Regions from separate parts of the Mesorhizobium sp. M0751 genome, predicted to be linked through region 4. Evidence: predicted binding sites of a transcription regulator. Region 4 holds the regulator's gene; each other region holds the start of a gene.
The links. The regulator PhoB, encoded in region 4, activates phosphate uptake and scavenging genes when phosphate is short. The targets are predictions, from matches to a motif close to TGTCATNNANCTGTCAT.

Region 1 (5,875 bases), on a different contig from region 4:
AGGTTGCGGGCCATCGCCACCGGCCCGGCCGCATGCCAGGCGAGGCGATTGACGGCGCCGCGGCGGGCGACCTGGGCGACGCGCGGCCGCCGCGCCTGTTCCCAGGCGGCAAGCGCCCCCTCAAGATCGGCCGGCGAAGCGGCAACGAAGCCGGCAAGCGTCGCCGCGTCCTCGATCGCCATCGCCGCGCCCTGAGCGGCAAAGGGCGTCATCGCATGCGCCGCATCGCCGATCAGCGCGATGCCTTGCGGCGTCGTCCACCGCCGCTGCTCGACAGTGTGGATCGGCCACGCCGTCCACGGTGCCGCCTCGCTCGCCAGACGGACCAGCGCCGGCGCGGTACCGCGCATGGCGCTGGCAAGGATGGCGGGATCGGCATGCCCCGACCAGCCCTCGGCGATGCGCTCGCCCCTGGTGAAGGCAGCGAGATTGAAGGCAGTGCCACGGCTGACCGGATAGGCGACCATATGGAATCCGGGATAGAGGAATGCGCTAACGCAATCGGCCGCACCGATCACGCTGAAGGCTTGTCCGGCGAGGCTGTCGGCGGCCACCGTGGCGCGCCAGGCAAGCTCGCCCGAAAACCGGCTCCTACCGAATTCGGCCGCCTTGCGGGCAAGCGTTTCTCGCACCGACGACCAGACGCCATCCGCGCCGATCAGCAACGATGCTTCCGTTTTGATGGCCGCGCCGGCAACCTCTACCGTTGCGGCGATGCCATGCGGTTTGACAGCGGCACTGACGACGAGAGCGCCGGTGACAAGTTCGATGCCGGGCCGCTCGGCCATCCGCTGCATCAGCGCTGATTGCAGATCGGCGCGGTGGGCGACGAGATAGGGCGCTCCCCAGCGCGTTTCGGCCGCCTGGCCAAGCGGTACGCGCGCCAGCTCGCGCAGCGTGGCGGCATCCCTCAGCACGACCGCTTCCGGCCGCACCGCCGTCGCCAGCAGCCGATCGAGTACGCCGAGCTGCCGTAGGATGCGCGTCGCGTTGGGCGAAAGCTGGATACCGGCGCCGGCAGCCTCGAGGTGCTCGGCCTGTTCGAACAGTTTTATCCGATAGCCGCGCTCGGCGAAGGCCAGTGCCGCGGTCAGCCCGGCGACGCCCGCCCCGGCGATGACCACCTGCCGGGACTGCGTTTCTCGCATCAGGCTTGTCGCGGAAGAATCAGGCGGCCTGGTCGATATATAGGCAGCCCGGCGGCTGCGTTTCCAATGCCTTCAGCTTCGGCGAATAGCGATAGAGCGTCGAGCAATAGGGGCAGACCTTTTCATTGTCGTCGCCCATGTCGAGAAATACATGCGGATGGTCGAAAGGCGGATTGGCGCCGGTGCACATGAATTCCTTGACGCCGATGTCGATTGCCGGATAGCCCGCATCGTTCTGGAAATGGGGAATGGAACCGCCTGCCATCGTCGTCTCCTGATCTTGTCGATTGCATCTGGATCATAACCCGTCTCTTTGCAAGATCGATGAAATGAAACTGTCGCAAAAGCCTGTCAGAGGATAAGTTAAGCCGGTTAAGGCTGTGGTCGTCGAACGGTGTGGGAAGAGCGGAAACCATGAACGAACTGAAGCCGGTGCAGAGCGAATTCATCACCGTCGAGGCGGCGAGCCGCGAAGGCGGCAATCCGGACCGCTTCGTCAACCGCGAGTTTTCCTGGCTGCAATTCAACCGGCGCGTGCTCGAGGAGTCGCTGAACGCCAATCATCCGCTGCTCGAGCGCGTTCGCTTCCTGTCGATATCGGCAGCCAATCTCGACGAGTTCTTCATGGTCCGCGTCGCCGGTCTTGCCGGCCAGGTGCGCGAGGGCATCGTGCTGAAGAGCCCGGACGGACGCACGCCCGAGCAGCAGCTTGAACAATTGCTGCGCGAGGTCGAGCGCCTGCAGGAGGACCAGCAGAAAAGCCTTTCGGCGCTGATGCTGCTGCTCGACAAGGAAGGCATTGAGAGCATCACTCGCGAGGCGCTGAGCAAGGACGAGAAGGCCTGGCTGGAGGACCATTTCCAGGAGCAGGTATTTCCGGTGCTGACGCCGTTGTCGATCGATCCGGCGCATCCGTTCCCGTTCATTCCCAATCTCGGTTTCTCGATGGCGCTGCAATTGCGCCACCGCAAGAACGGCGAGGAGATGAGTGCGCTTTTGCGCCTGCCGATGGCGCTGAAGCGGTTCATCCGTTTGCCGGATCGCAAGCGCCATGTCCGTTTCATCCCGCTCGAGGAGGCGGTCGGCCTTTATATCGGCAAGCTGTTCCCAGGCTATGAGGTCAAGGGCTCCGGCACGTTCCGCATCATCCGCGACAGCGATATCGAGGTCGAGGAAGAATCAGAGGATCTGGTGCGGCTGTTCGAGACGGCGCTGAAGCGCCGCCGCCGCGGTTCGGTCATCCGTATCGAATTCGACATGCTGATGCCGCCCGAATTGCGCGACTTTGTCGCCGGCGAGCTTGGCGTCTCGGCAAGCCGCATCAGCGTGCTCACCGGTCCGCTGGCGCTCAGCCAGATTTCGGAGATCGTCGCCGTCGCCCGCGACGATCTGAAATTCACCCCCTACAATCCGCGCTTCCCCGAGCGCATCCGCGAGCATGGCGGCGATTGTTTTGCCGCCATCCGCGAGAAGGACATCATCGTCCACCACCCTTACGAATCTTTCGACGTCGTGGTGCAGTTCTTGCGCCAGGCAATGGCCGACCCGGAAGTGGTGGCGATCAAGCAGACGCTCTATCGCACCTCCAACGACAGCCCGATCGTGCGGGCTTTGGTCGATGCGGCGGAAGCCGGCAAGTCGGTGACCGCACTGGTCGAGCTCAAGGCGCGTTTCGACGAGGAGGCCAACATCCGCTGGGCCCGCGACCTCGAGCGCGCCGGCGTCCAGGTCGTCTTCGGCTTTCTCGAACTGAAGACCCACGCGAAAATGTCGCTGGTGGTGCGGCGCGAGGATGGCAGGCTGCGCAATTACGTGCATCTGGGCACCGGCAACTACCACCCGGTCACCGCCCGCATCTACACCGATCTGTCCTTCTTCACCACCGACCCGACAATCGCGCGCGATGTCGCCCAGTTGTTCAACTTCATCACCGGCTATGCCGAGCCAGCCGAGCAGATGCGGCTGGCCATCTCGCCGTTCACGCTGCGCGACCGCATCCTCCAGCACATTTCGGACGAGATCAGCCACGCGCTGGAGGGCAGACCGGCCCGCATCTGGATGAAGATGAATGCCTTGGTCGACCCGATCGTCATCGATGCGCTCTACGATGCCAGCCGCGCCGGCGTCGAGATCGATCTCGTCGTGCGCGGCATATGCTGCCTGAGGCCGCAGGTGCCCGGCCTGTCGGAGAACATCAGGGTGAAGTCGATCGTCGGCCGTTTCCTCGAGCACAGCCGCATCTACTGCTTCGGCAACGGCCACGGCCTGCCATCGGACGGGGCGATCGTCTATATCTCCTCGGCCGATCTGATGCCGCGCAATCTCGATCGCCGCGTCGAGACCATGGTGCCGATCACCAATCCAACTGTGCACGAACAGGTGCTCGGCCAGATCATGCTCGGCAACATCATGGACAACCAGCAAAGTTTCGACGTATTGGCTGACGGAACCTCCCGGCGCGTCGTGCTGGAGGAGGGCGAGGAACCGTTCAACGCGCAGGAATATTTCATGACCAATCCGAGCCTGTCCGGACGGGGCGATGCGTTGAAGTCGCATGCGCCCAAGCGCATCGCGCAGTTCAAGCGCCGCAAGAAACAGAACGCAGCGACGGGCTGATGATTTCAGCATCCCAGGGCCGGCTTCAGGACCGCCGACCGCTGTCCATCATCGATATCGGGTCGAACTCGATCCGTCTTGTCATCTATGAGGGGCTGGCGCGCTCGCCGACCTTGCTGTTCAACGAAAAGATGCTGGCCGGCCTCGGCCGCGGCATCGTTTCGACCGGAAAGCTCGATCCCGAGGCGGTGACGCGTTCGATGGAAGAGTTCCGCCGCTTCCGCGCGCTGTCCGATCAGGCCGGCGCCGAGCGCATGTATGTGCTGGCGACCGCCGCCGCTCGCGAGGCCGTCAACGGCCCCGACTTCATCCACCGCGCCGAGGATGTGCTCAAGACCGAGATCCAGGTGCTGAGCGGCCGCGAAGAAGCCCATTATTCGGCGCTTGGCGTCATCTCCGGTTTCCACCCGGCCAACGGCATCGCCGGCGACCTTGGCGGCGGCAGCCTCGAACTGATCGACATCGACGGCGAGACGATCGGTGACGGCATCACGCTGCCGTTGGGCGGGCTGCGCCTGCAGGACATGGCGAAGAACTCGCTGACCCAGGCGGCAAGGATCACGCGCGAGCAACTGGCACGGGCGAAATTGCTGAAGGGCGGGCAGGGCAGGGCCTTCTACACGGTCGGCGGCACCTGGCGAAATCTCGCCCGGCTGCACATGGAAATGACCAACTACCCGCTCGGCGTCATGCATCACTACGAAATCGGCATCGAAAGCGCCGCGAACTTCCTCCGGCAGGTCGCCAGGGCCGAGATCGACAAGATCAGAGGCATCGAGGGCATCTCCAAGAACCGCCGCTCGCTGCTGCCCTATGGCGCCATCGTGCTGCAGGAGATCATGGCGGCGATGCAGCCGTCGAAGATCATCGTGTCGGCGCTGGGCGTGCGCGAGGGCTTTCTCTATTCGCTGCTCGACAAGGCCGAGCAGAAAGCCGATCCGCTGATCTCGGCGGCGGAAGAGCTTGCCCGCCTGCGCTCGCGCTCGGTCGACCACGCGCATGAGCTTGTCGAGTGGACCGGCAAGGCGTTCGCCGCCTTCGGCATCGACGAGACCAGGGATGAGGCGCGCTACCGCCACGCCGCCTGCCTGCTCGCCGATATCGGCTGGCGCGCCCATCCCGAATATCGCGGCAAGCAATCGCTCAACATCATCGCCCACGCTTCCTTCATCGGCGTCGACCATCCCGGCCGCGCCTTCCTGGCGCTTGTCAGCCTGTTTCGCCACGAGGGCGTGTTCAATGAAGCCGCTCCGGAAATCCGCGGGCTGGCGACACCGCGCTATCTCGAACGGGCTCGCGTGCTGGCCGCGCTGCTGCGCGTCGTCTATTTGCTGAGCGCGGCAATGCCCGGCGTCATGCCGCGGCTGAAATGGGAAAACCGCGGCAATGGCGTGCTGGCGCTGGTGCTGCCGGCAGCGCTGGCCGATCTTTACGGCGAACGGCCGGCCGGTCGGCTGGCACAGCTGGCAAGGGTCACCAACCGCCGGCTGGTGCTTGCGGTCGAGGGCGGGCCGAGCGTTTCTGTCAAATAGGCTGTCTCGGCCAACTTAATCGTTGCTCCGCCTCAAGCAATCGTTTCAGGTTTTGCGCCGCCCCTCATTGCCCTGCCGGGCATTTCTCCCCGTATAGCGACGGGGAGAAAGACGCCTTCGCAAAGGATTTCGCTAATCTCCAGCGTTGCAGAAAGGGTGCCGACGTTGCGGCCAGCCCCTTCTCCCCCTCACTATACGGGGAGAAGATGCCGGCAGGCAGATGAGGGGCGGCGCCGACTTCCGCAGGCGGACGAGTCAAGCGCTAGCTTTTGCGTGAAGCAATTGCTCCAGCCACCCGCCCGTCGGCCGACCATGCTCCGGCGCCAGCCATTGCCAGCGCCAGAAAACCGCCCGATATGGCGATGTCCTTCATCAGCATCTGCGAATGCATGAAGGTCAGCGTCGGATCGTCGCCACCTTGGCCATAGTGGCCGATGAAGCCCGCCGCGATGCAGAAGGCGGCGAGCAGCAGCGCCATGATCGGCGTCTTGAAGCCGACGAGGATAAGCAGCCCGGCGATCAGCTCGAACAGGCCTGTCGCCCAAGCCACCAGCGTCGGCAGCGGCAGGCCGAGGCCGG
Region 2 (5,875 bases), 270 kb from region 4:
AGCCTGCCCGTGTCGAGAAGATAATTCGCGAGAGCATAAATTCCATACGCGTCGAGCATCGACACGCAAACTTCGGCTTCGGGTCGATTGTCGTATATGACGGCCGTGACGAGTTTACCGCTCATTGCGCGGTATTGCCCTTTATGCCGCGCCGACCACTTTCGCTGATTTCTCAAAACGCTTGCGCTCGTTCGGGTCGAGATAGAGCTTGCGCAGGCGGATGGTTTTCGGCGTCACCTCGACCAGCTCGTCGTCCTGGATCCAGGCCAGTGCGCGCTCCAGCGTCATGCGGATCGGCGGCGTCAGCTTCACCGCCTCGTCCTTGCCGGCGGCACGGATGTTGGTCAGCTTCTTGCCCTTGAGCACGTTGACTTCGAGGTCGTTGTCCCTGGAATGGATGCCGATGATCATGCCCTGATAGACCTTGACACCGGGGTCGATGACCATCGGGCCGCGGTCTTCCAGGTTCCACATGGCGTAAGCCACCGATTCACCCTGTTCGTTGGAGATCAGCACGCCGTTGGTACGGCCCGGCAATTCGCCCTTGTAGGGTTCATAGGCATGGAACAGCCGGTTCATCACGGCGGTGCCGCGCGTGTCGGTCAGCAACTCCGACTGGTAGCCGATCAGGCCGCGCGTCGGTGCGTGGAAGACGATGCGCTGGCGATTGCCGCCCGAAGGGCGCAGCTCGACCATCTCGGCCTTGCGCTCCGACATCTTCTGCACGACGACGCCGGCATGCTCCTCGTCGACGTCGATGACGACTTCCTCGACCGGCTCCAGCAATTCGCCGTTCTCGCCCTTCTGCATGACGACGCGCGGCCGCGACACGGCGATCTCAAAACCTTCGCGGCGCATTGTCTCGATCAGCACGGCCAGCTGCAACTCGCCGCGGCCGGAGACGAAGAACGAATCCTTGTCCGGCGATTCCTCGATCTTCAGCGCGACATTGCCTTCGGCCTCGCGCAGCAGGCGGTCGCGGATGACGCGGCTGGTCACCTTGTCGCCCTCGGTGCCGGCCAGCGGGGAATCGTTGACGAGGAACGACATCGTCACGGTCGGCGGATCGATCGGCTGCGCGTGCAGCGGTTCGGTCACCGACAGGTCGCAGAACGTGTCGGCGACGGTGCCCTTCGACAGGCCGGCAATAGCGACGATGTCGCCCGCCTGCGCCTCGTCGATGGGCTGGCGCTCGAGCCCGCGGAAAGCGAGGATTTTCGAGATTCGGCCGGTTTCGACCTGGGTGCCGTCATGGTGCAGGACCTTGACCGCCTGGTTGGATTTCAGCGTGCCGGATTCGATACGGCCGGTGATGATGCGGCCGAGGAACGGATTGGCTTCCAGGATGGTGCCGATCATGCGGAACGGCCCAGGATGAACGGTCGGCGCCGGCACGTGCTTGATGACGAGGTCGAACAGCGGCGCCAGAGCCTGGTCCTTCGGACCTTCGGGGTTTTCCGAGACCCAGCCGTCGCGGCCTGAACCGTAAAGGATAGGGAAGTCGAGCTGCTCGTCGGTGGCGTCAAGTGCTGCAAAGAGGTCGAACACCTCGTTGACCACTTCGACATGGCGGGCATCCGGCCGGTCGATCTTGTTGATGACGACGATCGGCTTCAATCCGACCTTGAGTGCCTTGCCGACCACGAATTTGGTCTGCGGCATCGGCCCCTCGGCGGCGTCGACCAGCACGATGGCCGAATCCACCATCGACAGGATGCGCTCGACCTCGCCGCCGAAGTCGGCATGGCCGGGTGTGTCGACGATGTTGATGCGGGTGTCCTTCCAGTCGACCGAGGTCGCCTTGGCCAGGATGGTGATGCCGCGTTCCTTTTCGAGATCGTTCGAATCCATGGCGCGTTCGGCAACACGCTGGTTGTCGCGGAACGAGCCGGACTGTTTCAGAAGCTGGTCGACGAGGGTGGTTTTTCCATGGTCGACGTGCGCGATGATCGCGATATTGCGGATTTTCATGTTTTGGTCTCGGGAGCGTTGCAGGCAGCAGGCCAAAAGGCGCTGCCTCTTTCGGTTGGGCGGCTCATACAGGGTTTTTCGCAATTGCGAAAGAGGAGGCGAGCCACCAAATAAAGTCACCAAATCTTAAATGTCTTGGTGTGAAGTGGAATTATTAACCAAGGCGGAACCTTTCATGGTCCGGACAGTTCGAATTTCATGATCGAGATAGGCAACAGACTCCGGCCGATTTTGGCATGTAGCGCACTCGCCGTCCTCCTCGCGGCAGGCGCGGCGCAGTCGGCGGCGTCGTTCAAGGAGACGCGGACTGCTTTGCCGTCCGACAAGCGGTCGGCGGAGCAGCTTTTTGCCGATGCTCCCGACGGCGTCGATCCGGTGGTGACTGGGCCGGTCAGCACCGCCTTCAAGCAGCGGCAGCAAAATGCCGGATGCGACAGCGCCGTCTGGCCCAACATTCCCGTCGTCTGCTATCCCGATTGATATACGTCCTACCCTCGGGCTGGCCCGAGGGTAGGACGCAATCACTCACGCCGACCGCACCGGATCGAGCGTGACCTTGTAGAGTTCGCTGTCGTCGCGATCCATCAGCCGCACCGTCAACTGCTCGGTGGCGCCATCGATGTCGACGAGTCCGAAGAACTGCAGGCCGGCCGACGGCGGCAGGTTCTGACCCTGCTCGGCAGTCGGTGCCTTGATGAACTTCAGCTCCGGGCCGAATGTCATGTCGAAACCATTAGGCCCGAACGTGCCGGAATGGATAGGACCCGAAACGAATTCCCAGAACGGGTTGAAGTCCTGGAACTGTGCCTTGTCCGGATTGTAGTAATGCGCGGCTGTGTAATGCACGTCTGCGGTGAGCCAGACAGTGTTGCTGATCCCCACGTTCTTTATATAGCGAAGAAGGTCGGCAATTTCCAGCTCGCGCCCCTTGGCCGGGCCATTGTCGCCATTGCTGACAGCCTCGGCCCCTACCTTCTTGGTGCCGTCGTTCCAGACGACGAGGCCGAGCGGCATGTCGGCGGCGATGATTTTCCAGGTTGCATTGGAATTTGCCAGTTCACGCTTCAACCACCTGATCTGCTGTTCACCGAGGATGCGTGACTGCGGCGTCATCGTCTCCTGCATATCCGGACCGTTGGGGCCGCGGTAGGGACGCATGTCGAGGAAGAACACGTCGAGCAGCGGACCATAGGCGATTTTGCGATAGACGCGGCCGGGCTCCGACGGCTCGTAACGGATCGTCGTCATTTCGTGGAAGGCGCGCGCCGCACGTGCCGCCAGCACATGGATGGATTTTTCGGTGTAGCGGTCGTCGGCAGTCAGGTCCTTCGAATCCGACCAGTTGTTCACCACTTCGTGGTCGTCCCACTGATAGAAGGTCGGGCAGATGGCGTTGAGCCCCAGCACATTCCTGTCCATCAAATTGTACTTCCACTGGCCACGGTACTCGTCCAGCGTCTCGGCAACCTTGCGCTTTTCGTCGATCAGCACCGTGTTTTTCCATTTGCCGCCACCGGGCAGGTCGACCTCGTCCTTCATCGCGCCATCGGCATAGACCGTGTCGCCCGAATGCAGGAAGAAGTCGGGCGTGTGCTTGCCGATCGTGGCATAAGTCTTCATGCCGGTGTCGTCGATGCCCCAGCCCTGGCCGGCGGTATCACCCGACCAGGCGAAGCGAATGTCGCGCTTCGAAGCAGGTGCCGTGCGGAAGCGGCCGACGATCGGCTCGGAAACGGCATTGATGTCGGCAAGATCGGCCGCGACCATGCGGTAGAAAATGTCCTGGTCGGAGGCGAGCTCGGTAAGCAGCCGCTTCACCGTATGGTCGCTGGCCGGTGAGGTATCGATCGGTGCCAAGCGGACGGCATTGGCGAAGCTTTCCGTCGACGACACTTCGAACATGACCCGTGATGGGCGGTCCGTGCGCGTCCAGACCATGCCGCTGGTCGCGTCGACGTCGCCGGACTGGATGCCATGAGTGAAGGCCGGACGCTGATTGGCGCGCGAGTAATAGGGAAGGGCGAGACCCGAGGCGCCGACCAGGCCAACGGCGCTGGCCGACGTGACGAAAGCGCGCCGCGTCATCGAAATCTTGTTCATGGCTGTCTCCTGGATGGCGTTGAACGTCGCCGCCAAGCTCCAGCTTCAATGTTTCAGGCACATTTCGAAACGATGAAGGTTTAGTTACAATCGACAGGCAGTGCCGATCTCCCCCTTTGAGGGGGAGATGTCGCCGAAGGCGACAGAGGGGGTCGTCTCGCATGGAGCACCGACCTCTTGCGCCTGCGATAAGGGGCCGAGCCCGGTCGGACCGACCCCCTCTGGCCGCTTTGCAGCCATCTCCCCCTCAAGGGGGGAGATTAGCGCTCAGCCGCCCTCTAAGCCGCCTGCGGCTCCGGATCAAACGCCGGGCGGCTGGTGTTGATCAGCAGCGATATGCAGGCGGCGGCTATTGCCGTCATGCCGGCGATCAGGAAGGCAAGCTCGTAATTGCCTTGCAGCTCGCGCATGGTGCCGCCGAAGAAGGCCGCCGTCGCCGCACCGACCTGATGGCCGGCGACGATCCAGCCGAAGACGATCGGCCCGCTGCGGTCGCCGAACGCCTCGTTGGAAAGCCTGAGCGTCGGCGGCACGGTGGCAATCCAGTCCAATCCGTAAAACACGGCAAAGATGATCAGGCTGGTCGCCGAGAAGCCGGAATAGGGCAAATAGATCAGCGACAGGCCGCGAATACCGTAATAGACGCCAAGCAGCTTGCGCGGGTCGAAACGGTCGGTGAGCCAGCCCGACAGTGTCGTGCCGATAAGATCGAAGATACCCATCATCGAGAGCAGGCCCGCGGCCTGCACTTCGCCGATGCCCATGTCGCCGCAAAAGGCGATCAGATGCGTGCCGACCAGCCCGTTGGTGGTGAAGCCGCAAACAAAGAAGGTAGCAAACAGGTACCAGAACACACGCGTACCGGCGGCTCGGCGCAACGTGCTCAGCGTATGCGCGAGGAAATTGCCTTGCGAGGCCGGCGGCACCGGCGGCACGTCGTCGGCCTCGGCACCGTAACGCACCATGCCAATCGCAGCCGGGCGCTCCGGCACCAGCATATAAACCAGCGGCACCAAGGCGGCGGTGGCCACGGCAATGGCAATGGCGACCGGCTTCCAGCCGCCCGACTGGGCGAGCGAGGCGAGCAGCGGCAGGAAGACCAGCAGCCCGGTGGCGCTGGACGCCGACATCAGCCCCATCACCAAGCCGCGATTGGTCTTGAACCAGCGGTTGACGATGGTTGCGCCGAGCACGGTGGCGACAGCGCCCGAGCTGATACCGGAAAACACGCCCCAGGTGAGGAGCAGATGCCACGGCTTGGTCATCAACAGGCTGAGCGCGGTCGATCCAGACATCAACAGCAGCGCGGCAAGCAAGGTGCGGCGCAGCCCGATCCGCTCCATCAGCGCCGCGGCAAACGGCCCGGTCAGGCCATAGAGGAAGATGCCGGTGGCCGCCGCCAGCGACACCACATCGCGCCGCCAGCCGAAACTGTTCTCCAGCGGCAGCATCATGACTGCCGGCGCCGAACGCAGGCCCGCTGCGATCAGCAGGCAAAGGAAGATGACGGCGACCACGACGAAAGCGTAGCGCTGGCCAAACGGGCGGGATTGAGCTATCATGTTACTGACCGGTACGTTGCAGGAGCGCGAAACATACGTACCGACCGGTAACATTGTCAACCAGCTAATCGGCAGACCAGGCATGAAAAGCATTGAACCAACGATCAAGGCCAATGACGCACCGCCGCCTCGCGCCGCCGAACGGATTCTCCAGGTGGCGCGCGACCTGTTCTATCGGCAAGGCATCAGGGCGATCGGCGTCGATGAGATCGTGCGGCGTGCCGGCGTCACCAAGCCCAGCC
Region 3 (5,875 bases), on a different contig from region 4:
GTGTGATCTCCTCGTGCGGCACCTCCTCATAGGGCATTTGCTTGAGGAGATGGTCAATGCAGTTCAGCCGTGCGCGCTTCTTGTCGTTGCCCTCGACGATGAACCACGGGGCTTCCGGGATATTGGTGCGGGCGAAGGTCTCTTCCTTGGCCTTGGTGTACTGCTCCCAGCGCACGCGCGACTGGAGGTCCATCGGTGATAGTTTCCATTGCTTCATCGGGTCATGGATGCGCATCAAAAAGCGCATCTGCTGCTCCTCGTCGGTGATCGAAAACCAGTATTTGACAAGCGTAATGCCTGAGCGGACCAGCATGCGTTCGAAATCCGGAACGTCGCGGAAGAACTCCTCGACCTGATCCGGCTGGGCGAAGCCCATTACCCGCTCGACGCCCGAGCGGTTGTACCAGGAGCGGTCGAACAGCACGATCTCGCCGCCGGCCGGCAGATGCGGAACGTAGCGCTGGAAATACCATTGCGACTTCTCGCGCTCGGTCGGCGCCGGAAGTGCTACGACGCGGCAGATGCGCGGATTAAGCCTCTGAGTGATGCGCTTGATAACGCCACCCTTGCCCGCCGAGTCGCGGCCCTCGAAGACCACGACGAGCTTCTTCTTGTGATAAGCGACCCAGGATTGCAGCTTGATCAATTCGGATTGCAGCGTGATGAGATCGCGAAAATACTGCAAGCGGTCGATCGATGGCGGATGCGCATTCTTGTAGATCTTGGCGATCTCCATCGACAGCGCCGGCTCCGAGATTTCCAGCTCATAGTCTTCATCGAGCGTGTCGGCGAGTTCCGCTTCCAGCCAGTCCCTGGCCGGGGAATTCTGTTTTATCTCGGTCATTTGCGCTGCTCCTCTCGCAGGCCTTGCCGGCCTCTGTCAGGCGCTCCGCCGTCCGGCCCCGGCGGCCGGAAATCGAAGCGCTGGACCGATGTTAGTATAGGCCGGCAATGACGGTTTTATTGCAGCCACTGCTGCGCTGGCTGTGCGTTCAATGCGCAAGATGTGATCGAGCTTGCCATGCGGAACGGGCGACAAGCGGAACAAATTATCCTACAAATACCCGGTTCATTGAGGGCTGTCGTTTGCAACGCCCTTTCCCGATAAATCGTGAGGATACGACATGGAATACCGCACTCTCGGCCGTTCCGGGCTGAAGGTTTCGACGCTGACCATGGGCACCATGACCTTCGGCGGCGGCGGCGCGTTTTCGGCGGTCGGCAAGACCGACCTCGACGAGGCGCGCCGGATGATCGACCTTTGCATCGATGCCGGCGTCAATGTCATCGACACCGCCAACGTCTATTCGAACGGGGTGTCGGAAGAGATCATCGGCGAGGCGCTCGGCGGCAAGCGCAAGGGCGACGTGCTGATCGCCTCCAAGGCGCGCATGCGGATCGGCAAGGGCCCCAACGATGAAGGCCTGTCGCGCTACCATCTGATCCGCGAATGCGAAAGGAGCCTGAAGCGCCTCAGGACCGATGTCATCGACATCTATTTCCTGCACGAGTGGGATGGCCTGACACCGCTTGAGGAAACCATCGCCGCGCTCGACACGCTGGTCGCGCAGGGTAAGGTCCGTTATGTCGGCTGCTCCAATTATTCCGGCTGGCAGGTGATGAAGGGGCTGGGTATCAGCGACCGTCATCACCACCCGCGCTTCGTCACTCAGCAGATCCATTACACACTGGAAGCGCGCGAGGCCGAGTATGAATTGTTGCCGATCTCGGTCGACCAGGGACTCGGCGTGCTGGTCTGGAGCCCGCTTGCCGGCGGGTTGCTGTCCGGCAAATACCACCGTGACCAGCCGACCGCCCGACAGCTCAGCGGCTGGTCGGAACCGCCGATCCGCGACGAGGACCGGCTGTGGCGGATCGTCGACGTGCTGATCGATATCGGCAACAACCACGGCGTGTCGGCGGCGCAGGTGGCGCTTGCCTGGCTGCTCGGCCGGCCCGCTGTCAGTTCGCTGGTGATCGGCGGACGAACCGAAGCGCATTTCAAAGACAATATCGCCGCTGCAAGCCTTGTGCTTGCTGATGAGGAGCGCACACGGCTCGACGTGGTTAGCAGGCCGCCCGTGCTCTATCCCTACTGGCACCAGCAATTCACGGCAAAGGACCGGTTCGGGCCCGCCGATCTCGTCCTCGACCGAGACGGCGCCTGAAAAAACGGCCCTGAAGCGGGGCTCCGGACTGCGACGAGATATGGAGCCGATCGTGCCTTGCGGTGTTGTGTTTGTGGCCCAATGCTCCTAGGCAAAGGCCAAGCACAATGAAAGGAAACGATATGGCACGAGCACCGAACTACGGTCAGGAACGCAAGGAACGCGACCGGCAGAAGGCTGCCAAGAAGGCGGAAAAGCAGGCTGCCAAGGTCGCGGCCAAAGAGCGATCGAAGCCCGAGGGCGAAAGCGAGTCGCAAACCAACACCGAAACGGCCGAGTGATGATATCAGGCCTGTCAGGCGGCCCGGGTCTCGGTCAAGTCCCCGCTATGCCTCAGGCCGGCGCCTTGTCGCTGACGAAGACGTTCACTTCGCGGGCGGCGGCAATGAAGGCCCGTCTTGCGTTCATGGCCGGCTTGTCGCCGGCCAGCGCATCATGACAGGCCTGCAGCGCTTCGCGGTGCTTGGGACTGCGCTTGCCTGGCCAATTGTTGAGGAGGTAGTCGGAAGCCTCGCGGGCCGTACGCAAGAGCTGATTGCTTCCCGCCGCGCCCTTGACGGTCACGGGTGTGTCAAATCGGTTGTTTTCCATCGCCGCTCTTACGCCATCGGCATTTGCGAAGCGAGACCGAAAGTAGCATTCTTCGCTCATCTGCCCTTTTCGTGATCAATGGCAGCCGATCCTCACTCAAGCGACACTCAAGCGACGACGGCAAATCCCCTGGCGCGGAGGCCACGCCGGTCGTTGCGCAGCGAGGTCACCAGCCGGTCGCGGCTGCCAATGATGTGGGCTGAAAGCAGGCGGGCGGCGCTATCGGCATCGCCGGCCCGCACCGCCGACAGAATGGCATGGTGTTCGGCCCAGGCACGGCCGAGCGCTGCCTCGTCGCGAACCTCGAGCCAGCGGGCGCGCGACAGGCGTGTCATCGCGTCGCGAACCGCTCTGAACAGGAACTCGTTGCCGGACAGGCGGGCCAACTCGATATGAAAATCCATGCCGACGCGATGCCATTCCTCGCGCGGCGTCTTGTCGTCGCAAGAATCGAGCATCGCCTCGATGATTTCGACGGCACTTCTGTCCTGCAAGGTGCAAGTTAGTCTTAGTGCCGCGACCTCGACCGCCTCGCGATAGACAGCGATCTGCTCGAGCTCAGCAAGATTGATGGGCGAGACCGTCCAGCCGCGGCCGTCGCGGCAGATCAGGCCTTCGGTCTCGAGCCGCAGCAATGCCGCCCTGACCGGCGTGCGCGAAGCGCCGAAGCGGCTTTCGACCCAGCGCTCCGTCAGCCGCTCGCCGGGACCGATCTCGAGCCCGAGGATCATCTCGCGAAGCTGCTTTTCGACGTTCTGCATCTGCGACATTGGCGCTCCGTTCAGGTCATTTGTTCCGGCAATCGGGTCACTGGCCAGCGTTGGCCGATCACGCCGGCCTTTGTCCATCATGTTTGAGAGGCCCGCATTGACAGCGACGGGGCTTGCGTTCATGACACATACCAGCTTGGTATCCCAAAATGGTATCCGCAGCAAGTTTTCATGCAAGCTGCCGGACAGGATAGGACATGCCGCAAGACGCCACTCTCGCCACGCAAGGCACGCACAACGTCCACTGGCGTCGCAATCTCGCCGTGTGTTTTGCCGGCTCGTTCAGCACGCTTGTAGCGATGACGCTGCTGTTGCCCTTCCTGCCGCTTTACGTCGAGCAGTTGGGCGCAGAGGGCCATGCGGCGATCGTGCAGTGGTCGGGCATCGCCTACGGCGCCACCTTCCTTGCTGCCGCGCTGGTCGCGCCCCTGTGGGGGCGGCTAGGCGATCGCTACGGCCGCAAACTGATGCTGGTGCGCGCCAGTTTCGGCATGGCGCTGTGCATGTCGCTGACCGGCATGGTGCAGACCGTCTGGCAATTGGTGCTCCTGCGCCTGCTGATCGGCTTTGCCGGCGGCTATTCTTCGGGCTCGACCATCCTGGTTGCTATGCAGACGCCGAAGGATCGCTCCGGCTGGGCGCTGGGCGTGCTGTCGGCCGGCATTACGGCCGGTGCCCTGGTCGGTCCGCTGCTCGGCGGCGCGCTGCCGCCGCTGATTGGCATCCGCGCCACATTCCTGCTCGCCGGCGGGGTCATTTTCCTGGCGTTTCTGGCAACCACCTTGCTGATCAAGGAGGCCCCTCGCCCGGTTGCCGCCAAGGCCAAGTCAGACGAAAGAGCGAAAGACGGCTGGTCGCAGATTCCCGACAAGCGCCCCGTCGTCGCCATGCTGGCGACCGGCATGCTGTTGAGTTTCGCCACCATGTCGATCGAGCCGATCATCACCGTCTACGTCCAACAGCTCATCGAAGATCAGAGCCAGGTCACGCTGGTCTCCGGCATCGTCATGTCCGCGGCAGCGCTCGGCGCCATCCTGTCGGCGTCGAGGCTCGGCAAGCTCGCCGACCGTATCGGCCACTGGAACGTCATCGTTGTCGCACTCGCAGTCTCGGCGCTGCTGCTGATTCCGCAGGCGTTCGTTACGCAGGGCTGGCAACTCGTCGGCCTGCGTTTCCTGATGGGCCTGGCGCTTGGCGGTCTTTTGCCCTGCATCACCAGCGTTATCCGCCACAATGTGCCCGACGGCGTCGGCGGCAATGTGCTGGGCTTGTCGATCTCGGCGCAATATGTCGGGCAGGTTGCCGGGCCGTTGCTCGGCGGCTTCGCCGGTGGCCATTTCGGTATGCGCTCGGTGTTTCTCGGCACATCCGTTTTGATGGCGGGCGGAGCGGCCTATAACTGGCTGGTCCAATCGCGCCGCGAACGCGACATGCTGGCGGAAGCCGGCAAATCCTGACACGGTTCGCGGCACTATCTCAGGCGGTCGCCAGGAATCACGGAGGCGTGGAAATGAGCACGGATGAACACGTGGCAGGCGGCCGCATTCTGGTTCTTGCCGGCTGCCTGTGCGGCGCAACCGGCGTGGCGCTTTCGGCGGCGGCGGCGCATCTCGGCGGCGCTTTCGTCGGTACGGCCGCGTCCTTCCTGCTCATGCATGCGCCGGTCTTCCTTGCCGTCGGGCTGCTCGGTGGCAACAGCATCCTGCGAACCGGAAGCCTCATCCTCCTCGTCGGGCTTCTGCTGTTCTCGGGTGATCTTCTGGCCCGCGACTTCCTTGGCTCGCGGCTGTTCCCGATGTCGGCGCCGATCGGCGGCATGTTGCTCATCGGCGGCTGGCTGGTGATGGCCGCCTCGGCGCTGGTACGCCCGCGCCCTTGACGCGGCAGGTTCGCCGGCTCTGTCAGTCTTGACGACGTTCGGGCCGGACTTCGCGCTTGGTCGTCTTGACTACACGCCGTCGCTCCGGCCGTTCGGCGGCCGGAGAAATGCCCCAATAATTGCGATAGATGTCTTCGAACAGATGCTTGATCGGGTGCATGGCTTAATCTCCTCTAGCCTTTTGAATCGATCCAATCAGCGGGCAAAAAAATAGGCCGCCGATCAGCTCCGCTTGCGTCCTACGAGGAAACGCAGGTCGCGAATCCACGGACCGGTCCTGTCGCGCCCCTTACGGGCTTCTGCGCTCGAGCGGATGCTCCAGTCGTTCCGGTAAATGTCCTCGAACAGGTAATTGACGGGATGCATGGCACTCTCCTCTTGTATCGATCCAAACCCGCTGGCGAAGCGCCTCTTGGATCGATTCAAAGAATACGTATCGCACCATAAATGTCAAGCAAAAATTTGAA
Region 4 (5,875 bases):
CGCGAATGCCGCCGAAGGCGATCGAGATGTTGCGCATGTCGATCAGCGGCGTGCCCGTGGGGGCGGTCCTGTCTGCCATGCTCGTTCTCCTCACTAGACCCGTTTGCGATAGACTGTATCGAGCCACACCGCGACCACCAGCACGGCGCCGACAACGATGCTCTGAAGCGGCGAATCGATGCCGAGCAGGACCATGCCGGATTGCAGCGACTGCATCAAAAGCGCGCCGAGCATGGCGCCAAGCACTGTGCCGGAGCCGCCGGCGAGCGACGTGCCGCCGATCACCGCCGCCGCGATGACCAGGAGTTCGTCCAGGGTCCCCAGCGCATTGGTCGACGCATTGAGGCGGGCCGATGCGATTGCCGCACTTATCGCGGCCAGCACGCCCATGATCATGAACACCTTCATGGTCACCCAGCGCGTGTTGATGCCGGCAAGTTCCGCCGCTTCCGGGTTGCCGCCAATGGCAAAGACATAGCGGCCGAAACGGGTGCGTTTGGTGATGAAGGTCATGACGATGCCGACTGCGACAGCGATCAGCACCGGTATGGCGATGCCATGGGCGATGAACAGCCCGCCTTCGGGGAGGGTGATGCCGTTCCGCTGGGCGTACTGGCGAACGATGCCGATCGGCCAGGGATAGGAATTGGCGATCCAGACAGCGCCAAGGATGGCGGCACAGGCGACAACACCGAGCAGGGTCTCCGCCCAGACGGGGCGCAGCGGAAATTTGAACCGCTTGCGCTGCGACCGGCCGTTGAGCAGCATGAAGGCGACGCCCACACAGGCGAGAATGCCGACGATCCAGCTTGCGGTTGCGCCGATCGAGCCACGCGGCCCGCCGCCCATGAGCTGGAAGGTGGCGTCGAGCGGCGCGACGGTGCGCCCGCTCGTCATCAACCATGCCATGCCGCGCCATACCAGCAGGCCGCCCAGCGTCACGATGAAGGCCGGAACCTCGAGATAGGCGATGATAAAGCCCTGGAACGCGCCGATCAGGAGGCCGAGCGCCACGCCGGCAGCCAGCGCGATGATCCATATCCAGGGATTTCCAAGCTGGAATCCCATGACGCGGATGAGGAATTCGGCCTGCGCCACGCCCATCACCATGCCGATCACGCCTTCGACGGAGCCGACAGAAAGATCGATGTTGCGCATCACGATGACCAGCACCATGCCCGTCGCCATGATCGCGACCGAGGAGGTCTGCACCGACAAGTTCCAGAGATTGCGCGGCGTGAGGAAAAGCCCACCCGAGAGTATGTGGATCCCGACCCAGATGACTAGCAGCGCGCCGACCATGCCGAGCATGCGCGTGTCGAGTTCGGTTGCCTTGAGAAATCGGGCAACGATGCCGAGCTCGGATTCACGCGCCCGGTCTGCCGTGCCGTCGACCGGCGTGTTCGAAGTTGTGTCGGTCATCTTGTTTCTCCCGCCGGGTTGCCGTCTGCCGCGGATGCCGGAAGCAGCCTAGAAGTTATCCGCCGGAAGCGGAAAAACAACTCTTCTTGAAAAAACGCCGCGGCGAGCGGCCGCGGCGTTCGGACGTCTCGGAAACGTCGGCTCAGTTGCAGACTGCAACAGTGCCCGCCGCCACGCCGGCGCAGACCTCTTCTTTCTTGATCCAGCCGGCGTCGATGACGACGTTGAGGTTATCCTTGGTGATGGCGACCGGGGTCAGGAACAGCGACTTGACGGTATTGCCGCCGGGCGTGGTGAAATCCTTCACGCCGGCAATGTCGGTCATCTGCTTGCCGTCGGCCAGTTGCGAGGCGATCTCGGCGGCGTTCTTGCCGAGCTCGCGCGCGTCCTTCCACACCGACACGGTCTGTGTGCCGAGCGCGATGCGGTTCAGCGCGGCGTGGTCGCCGTCCTGGCCCGAGACCGGAATAGATCCGGCCAGCCCTTGTGCCGTCAGTGCGGCGACGACGCCGCCGGCAGTGCCGTCATTGGCCGCGACCACTGCATCGACCTTGTTGTCGTTCGCGGTCAGGAACTGTTCCATGTTCTTCTGGGCGTTGGCCGGGAGCCAGCCGTCGGTATAGGCCTCGCCGACATTCTTGATCTTGCCGCTGTCTATTGCGTCCTTCAGCACTTCCATCGAACCGGCAAACAGGAAATCGGCATTCGGATCGGCACCCGAGCCCTTGATGAAGACGTAGTTGCCTTCCGGCTTCACCTTGAAGACTTCGCGGGCCTGCATGCGGCCGACTTCCTTGTTGTCAAAGGTCAGGTAAAAGACGTCCTTGTTCTCGATCAGCCGGTCGTAGCCGACAACCGGAATACCTTCGTCCAGCGCCTTTTGCACGGCTGGCCCGATGGCTGAAGCGTCCTGGGCCAGGATGATCAGTGCGTTGGCGCCCTGCGAGATCAGGCTCTCGACGTCGGTGAGCTGCTTGCCGGGGTTGGACTGCGCGTCGGCGGAAATATACTTGTCGCCTGCGGCCTCGATGGCCGCCTTCATTGCGGCCTCGTCGGTCTTCCAGCGCTCTTCCTGGAAGTTCGACCAGGAGACGCCGATGACCTTGTCTTTAGCCTGCGCCACCGACGCCAGCGCCAGCGTCATGGCGACACCCGCCAGAATGGCGGTCGTGAATTTCTTCATCATATCCTCCCTGCGCCGCGTACGGCGTGACCAATTGGCTCAAAGACCAGCTTAGAAGCTCTAATTTTTTCGAGCCTCGAAAAAATACTGGCCCGATCTCCGGCTGCTGTCAACATCGATTCTGATGGATTTTGATGACTCTACGAGTTTTTTCGAGCGTCGGAATAAACGATGACAGCGCCACCGGCATCTGACACTATTTGCCTGCATCCGACACTATTTGTCGGACATTACCGACGGCTTCCGGTTCATGAGCGGCCGCGGCAACCGGGAGGAAAGCAAACGATGTCGGTCGGAATCCGCCATGACGATTTGCGCCGGCGCAACCGGGCGATGGTGATCTCGGCGGTGCGCCGGGCCGGCCAGCCATCGCGTACGGAGATCGCAGCAACCACCGGCCTCAGTCATTCGACCATATCGGCGATCTCCTCCGACCTGATACGGGAAGGCATCCTCGCCGAGAGCAAGGCAAGCGAGCCCGCTTCGTTGAAACGCGGTCGTCCGCAGGTCGGCCTCGCCCTCAACCCGGAAGCTGCGGCGGTGTTGACCGTGGTGTTGTCGCTGAATTTCCTGTCGGCCGCCATTATCGACTATGCGGGACAGGTGGTCGCCGAGGAACAGCGCCGGCTGGACACGCTGACCATGCCACGCGATGAGCTGATCCGTGAATGCATGGCCATCGTCCGGCGCCGGCTGCAGGATCCAGACCTTGACGTCCGCAGTGTCGCCCGCATCGCCCTGGCGATTCAGGGCATTACCGACTCCCCTGCACGCGCCATGCTGTGGTCGCCGATCACGCCGCAGACCGACATCGCCTTTGCCGACATGCTGGAGGACGAATTCGGCGTCCCGGCAACGGTGGAGAACGACTGCAACATGATGGCGGTGGCTTTGCGCTGGCGCGATCCGGATCGCTATCGCGACGACTTCATCGCCATCCTGCTTTCGCACGGCATCGGCATGGGGCTGGTGCTCAAGGGTCAGCTGTTCACCGGCACGCATTCCTCGGGCGGCGAGTTTGGCCACATGATCCATCGTCCAGGCGGCGCGCTCTGCCGTTGCGGACGACGCGGCTGCATCGAGGCCTACGCCGGCAATTACGCCATCTGGCGCAACGCCAGGCAGATGAGTGAAGACAGCGAACCGGTAGCCGACGTCAGCGACGCCGACATGCGCGCGTTGGCGGCCCGGGCGCGCGAGAAGGATGGGCCGGAACGCGAGGCCTACCGCAAGGCCGGCGAAGCGCTGGGTTTCGGTCTCGGCTCGCTGTTCGCGCTGATCGATCCGGCGCCGGTCGCGATGGTCGGCGCCAGTGCCGCCGCCTTCGATCTGATCGAGCCGGCCTTGCGCCAGGCCATCGCCCAGACCGCCGGTGGCCAGCATTCGGGCTCGATCTCCTTCGATACCGAACCAAACGAATTGCCGCTGATCCGCGAAGGCTGCGCGATGCGGGCGCTTGGCTTCGTCGACCAGGAGATTTTCGCGCCGGGCGCGCAGATGAGGCCCGGCGTCAGAAAGAACGTAGCCTGACCAGGCGGATCAATCTTCCCTGATCGCATAGCCGGCGCCGCGGATGGTGCGGATGACATCCGGCATGCGGCCGTTATTGATGGCTTTGCGCAGCCGCCCGACATGCACGTCGACGGTGCGTTCGTCGATATAGATCGTCTCGCCCCAGACATTATCGAGCAACTGGCTGCGCGAGAAGACGCGGCCCGGATGCCGCATCATAAATTCGAGCAGCCGGAATTCGGTCGGCCCGAGCCTGATTTCGCTCTTCTTGCGATAGACCCTGTGCGATTCGCGATCGAGCACGATGTCGCCGACCTTCAGCACGCTGGACAGCACTTCCGGCTTGGCGCGCCGCAGCAGCGCCTTGACCCTGGCCATGAATTCCGGTGTCGAAAACGGTTTGACCAGATAGTCGTCGGCGCCGGTCGAAAGACCGCGCACTCGGTCGCTCTCCTCGCCGCGCGCGGTCAGCATGATGATCGGCAGCCGCTCGGTTTCGGGGCGCACCCGCAACCGGCGGCAGAGCTCGATGCCGGAAACCGCTGGTATCATCCAGTCGAGCACCAGAAGGTCGGGCACATTCTCCTGCAAACGGATCTCGGCTTCGTCGCCGCGTGTCACCACCTCGACCTGGTAGCCTTCGGATTCGAGATTGTAGCGGAGCAGCACACCCAACGGCTCCTCGTCCTCCACCACCATTATGCGTGGTGCGATCATCGGCTGGGCACCCCCATCACGTCACCGGCGCGGACATTGTCGTTTCGTCCTGCTTCGGACGATTGCCCGGCAATTGCTCGCCGGTCAGCACATAATACGCATTTTCGGCGATGTTGGTGACATGGTCGCCGATCCGCTCCAGATTCTTGGCGCAGAACAGCAGATGCGTGCAAGCGGTGATGTTGCGCGGGTCTTCCATCATGTAGGTCAACAGCTCGCGGAACACGGACGTGTATTTGACGTCGATGCGCTCGTCGGCGGCACGCAGCTTGGCCAACGCGGCCGCATCGCCTGCAGCATATTCCTCGATAACGCCCTGCACCTGGATGAGCACCAGCTGCGCCATCGCGTCGATGGAATGCGACAAGTCGCGCGGCGTGACGCTGAGGCCGACCGCACTCACACGCTTGGCGATATTCTTGGCAAGGTCGCCGATGCGTTCGAGGTCGCCGGCCATGCGGATCGCTCCGACCACATGGCGGAGATCGTGGGCCATCGGCTGGCGTTTGGCGATCAGGGTGATGGCGCGGTCGTCCAGTTCGCGTTGACGCGCATCCATGATGGCGTCGTCGGAAACGACGCGTTGCGCCAACACGTTGTCGGAATTCAACAGGGCCTTGGTCGCCCCGCCGACCATCGAACCGGCGAGGTCGGCCATGTCGCGGATCAGCTTGCTGATCTGCTCGAGATCCTCGTCGAAAGAAGCGACTGTGTGTTCGCCCATGGTCCTGTCCTCATATGCATGATCGGAACGGCTCAGCCGAAGCGGCCAGTGATGTAATCCTGCGTGCGCTTCTCTCGGGGCGACGTGAAGATCTTCTCGGTCCGGTCGAACTCGACCAGTTCACCCAGATACATGAAGGCGGTCTGGCGCGACACGCGCGCCGCCTGCTGCATGTTGTGGGTGACGATGACGATCGTGTAGTCGGCTTGCAATTCGTCGATCAGCTCCTCGATCTTTGCGGTCGACAACGGGTCGAGTGCGGACGCCGGTTCGTCGAGCAGAATGACTTCCGGCTTCACCGCCACGGTGCGGGCGAT

Region 1: a site for PhoB is predicted at 1,474-1,490, ahead of NKI19_RS17985 (RNA degradosome polyphosphate kinase). Genes of this name have one in related genera too.
Region 2: a site for PhoB is predicted at 4,144-4,160, ahead of NKI19_RS04555 (alkaline phosphatase D family protein). Genes of this name have one in related genera too.
Region 3: a site for PhoB is predicted at 952-968, ahead of ppk2 (polyphosphate kinase 2). Genes of this name have one in related genera too.

The regions. Positions count from the first base shown of each region.
Region 1 is NZ_JAMYPH010000011.1:37,760-43,634, forward strand. Features, by position in the region: gene NKI19_RS17975 (FAD-dependent monooxygenase) at 1-1,148, opposite strand, end outside; gene NKI19_RS17980 (zinc-finger domain-containing protein) at 1,168-1,413, opposite strand; gene NKI19_RS17985 (RNA degradosome polyphosphate kinase) at 1,563-3,764, shown strand; gene ppx (exopolyphosphatase) at 3,764-5,296, shown strand; gene NKI19_RS17995 (DoxX family protein) at 5,559-5,875, opposite strand, start outside.
Region 2 is NZ_JAMYPH010000002.1:383,069-388,943, forward strand. Features, by position in the region: gene NKI19_RS04540 (hypothetical protein) at 1-125, opposite strand, end outside; gene typA (translational GTPase TypA) at 142-1,971, opposite strand; gene NKI19_RS04550 (hypothetical protein) at 2,170-2,451, shown strand; gene NKI19_RS04555 (alkaline phosphatase D family protein) at 2,497-4,071, opposite strand; gene NKI19_RS04560 (MFS transporter) at 4,350-5,633, opposite strand; gene NKI19_RS04565 (TetR/AcrR family transcriptional regulator) at 5,716-5,875, shown strand, end outside.
Region 3 is NZ_JAMYPH010000013.1:161,064-166,938, forward strand. Features, by position in the region: gene ppk2 (polyphosphate kinase 2) at 1-844, opposite strand, end outside; gene NKI19_RS20760 (aldo/keto reductase) at 1,125-2,168, shown strand; gene NKI19_RS20765 (hypothetical protein) at 2,291-2,449, shown strand; gene NKI19_RS20770 (DUF982 domain-containing protein) at 2,502-2,759, opposite strand; gene NKI19_RS20775 (GntR family transcriptional regulator) at 2,867-3,529, opposite strand; gene NKI19_RS20780 (multidrug efflux MFS transporter) at 3,727-4,986, shown strand; gene NKI19_RS20785 (DUF423 domain-containing protein) at 5,040-5,408, shown strand; gene NKI19_RS20790 (hypothetical protein) at 5,431-5,568, opposite strand; gene NKI19_RS20795 (hypothetical protein) at 5,631-5,774, opposite strand.
Region 4 is NZ_JAMYPH010000002.1:112,329-118,203, forward strand. Features, by position in the region: gene NKI19_RS03170 (ATP-binding cassette domain-containing protein) at 1-79, opposite strand, end outside; gene NKI19_RS03175 (sugar ABC transporter permease) at 94-1,422, opposite strand; gene xylF (D-xylose ABC transporter substrate-binding protein) at 1,565-2,605, opposite strand; gene NKI19_RS03185 (ROK family protein) at 2,891-4,135, shown strand; gene phoB (phosphate regulon transcriptional regulator PhoB) at 4,145-4,834, opposite strand; gene phoU (phosphate signaling complex protein PhoU) at 4,851-5,558, opposite strand; gene pstB (phosphate ABC transporter ATP-binding protein PstB) at 5,591-5,875, opposite strand, start outside.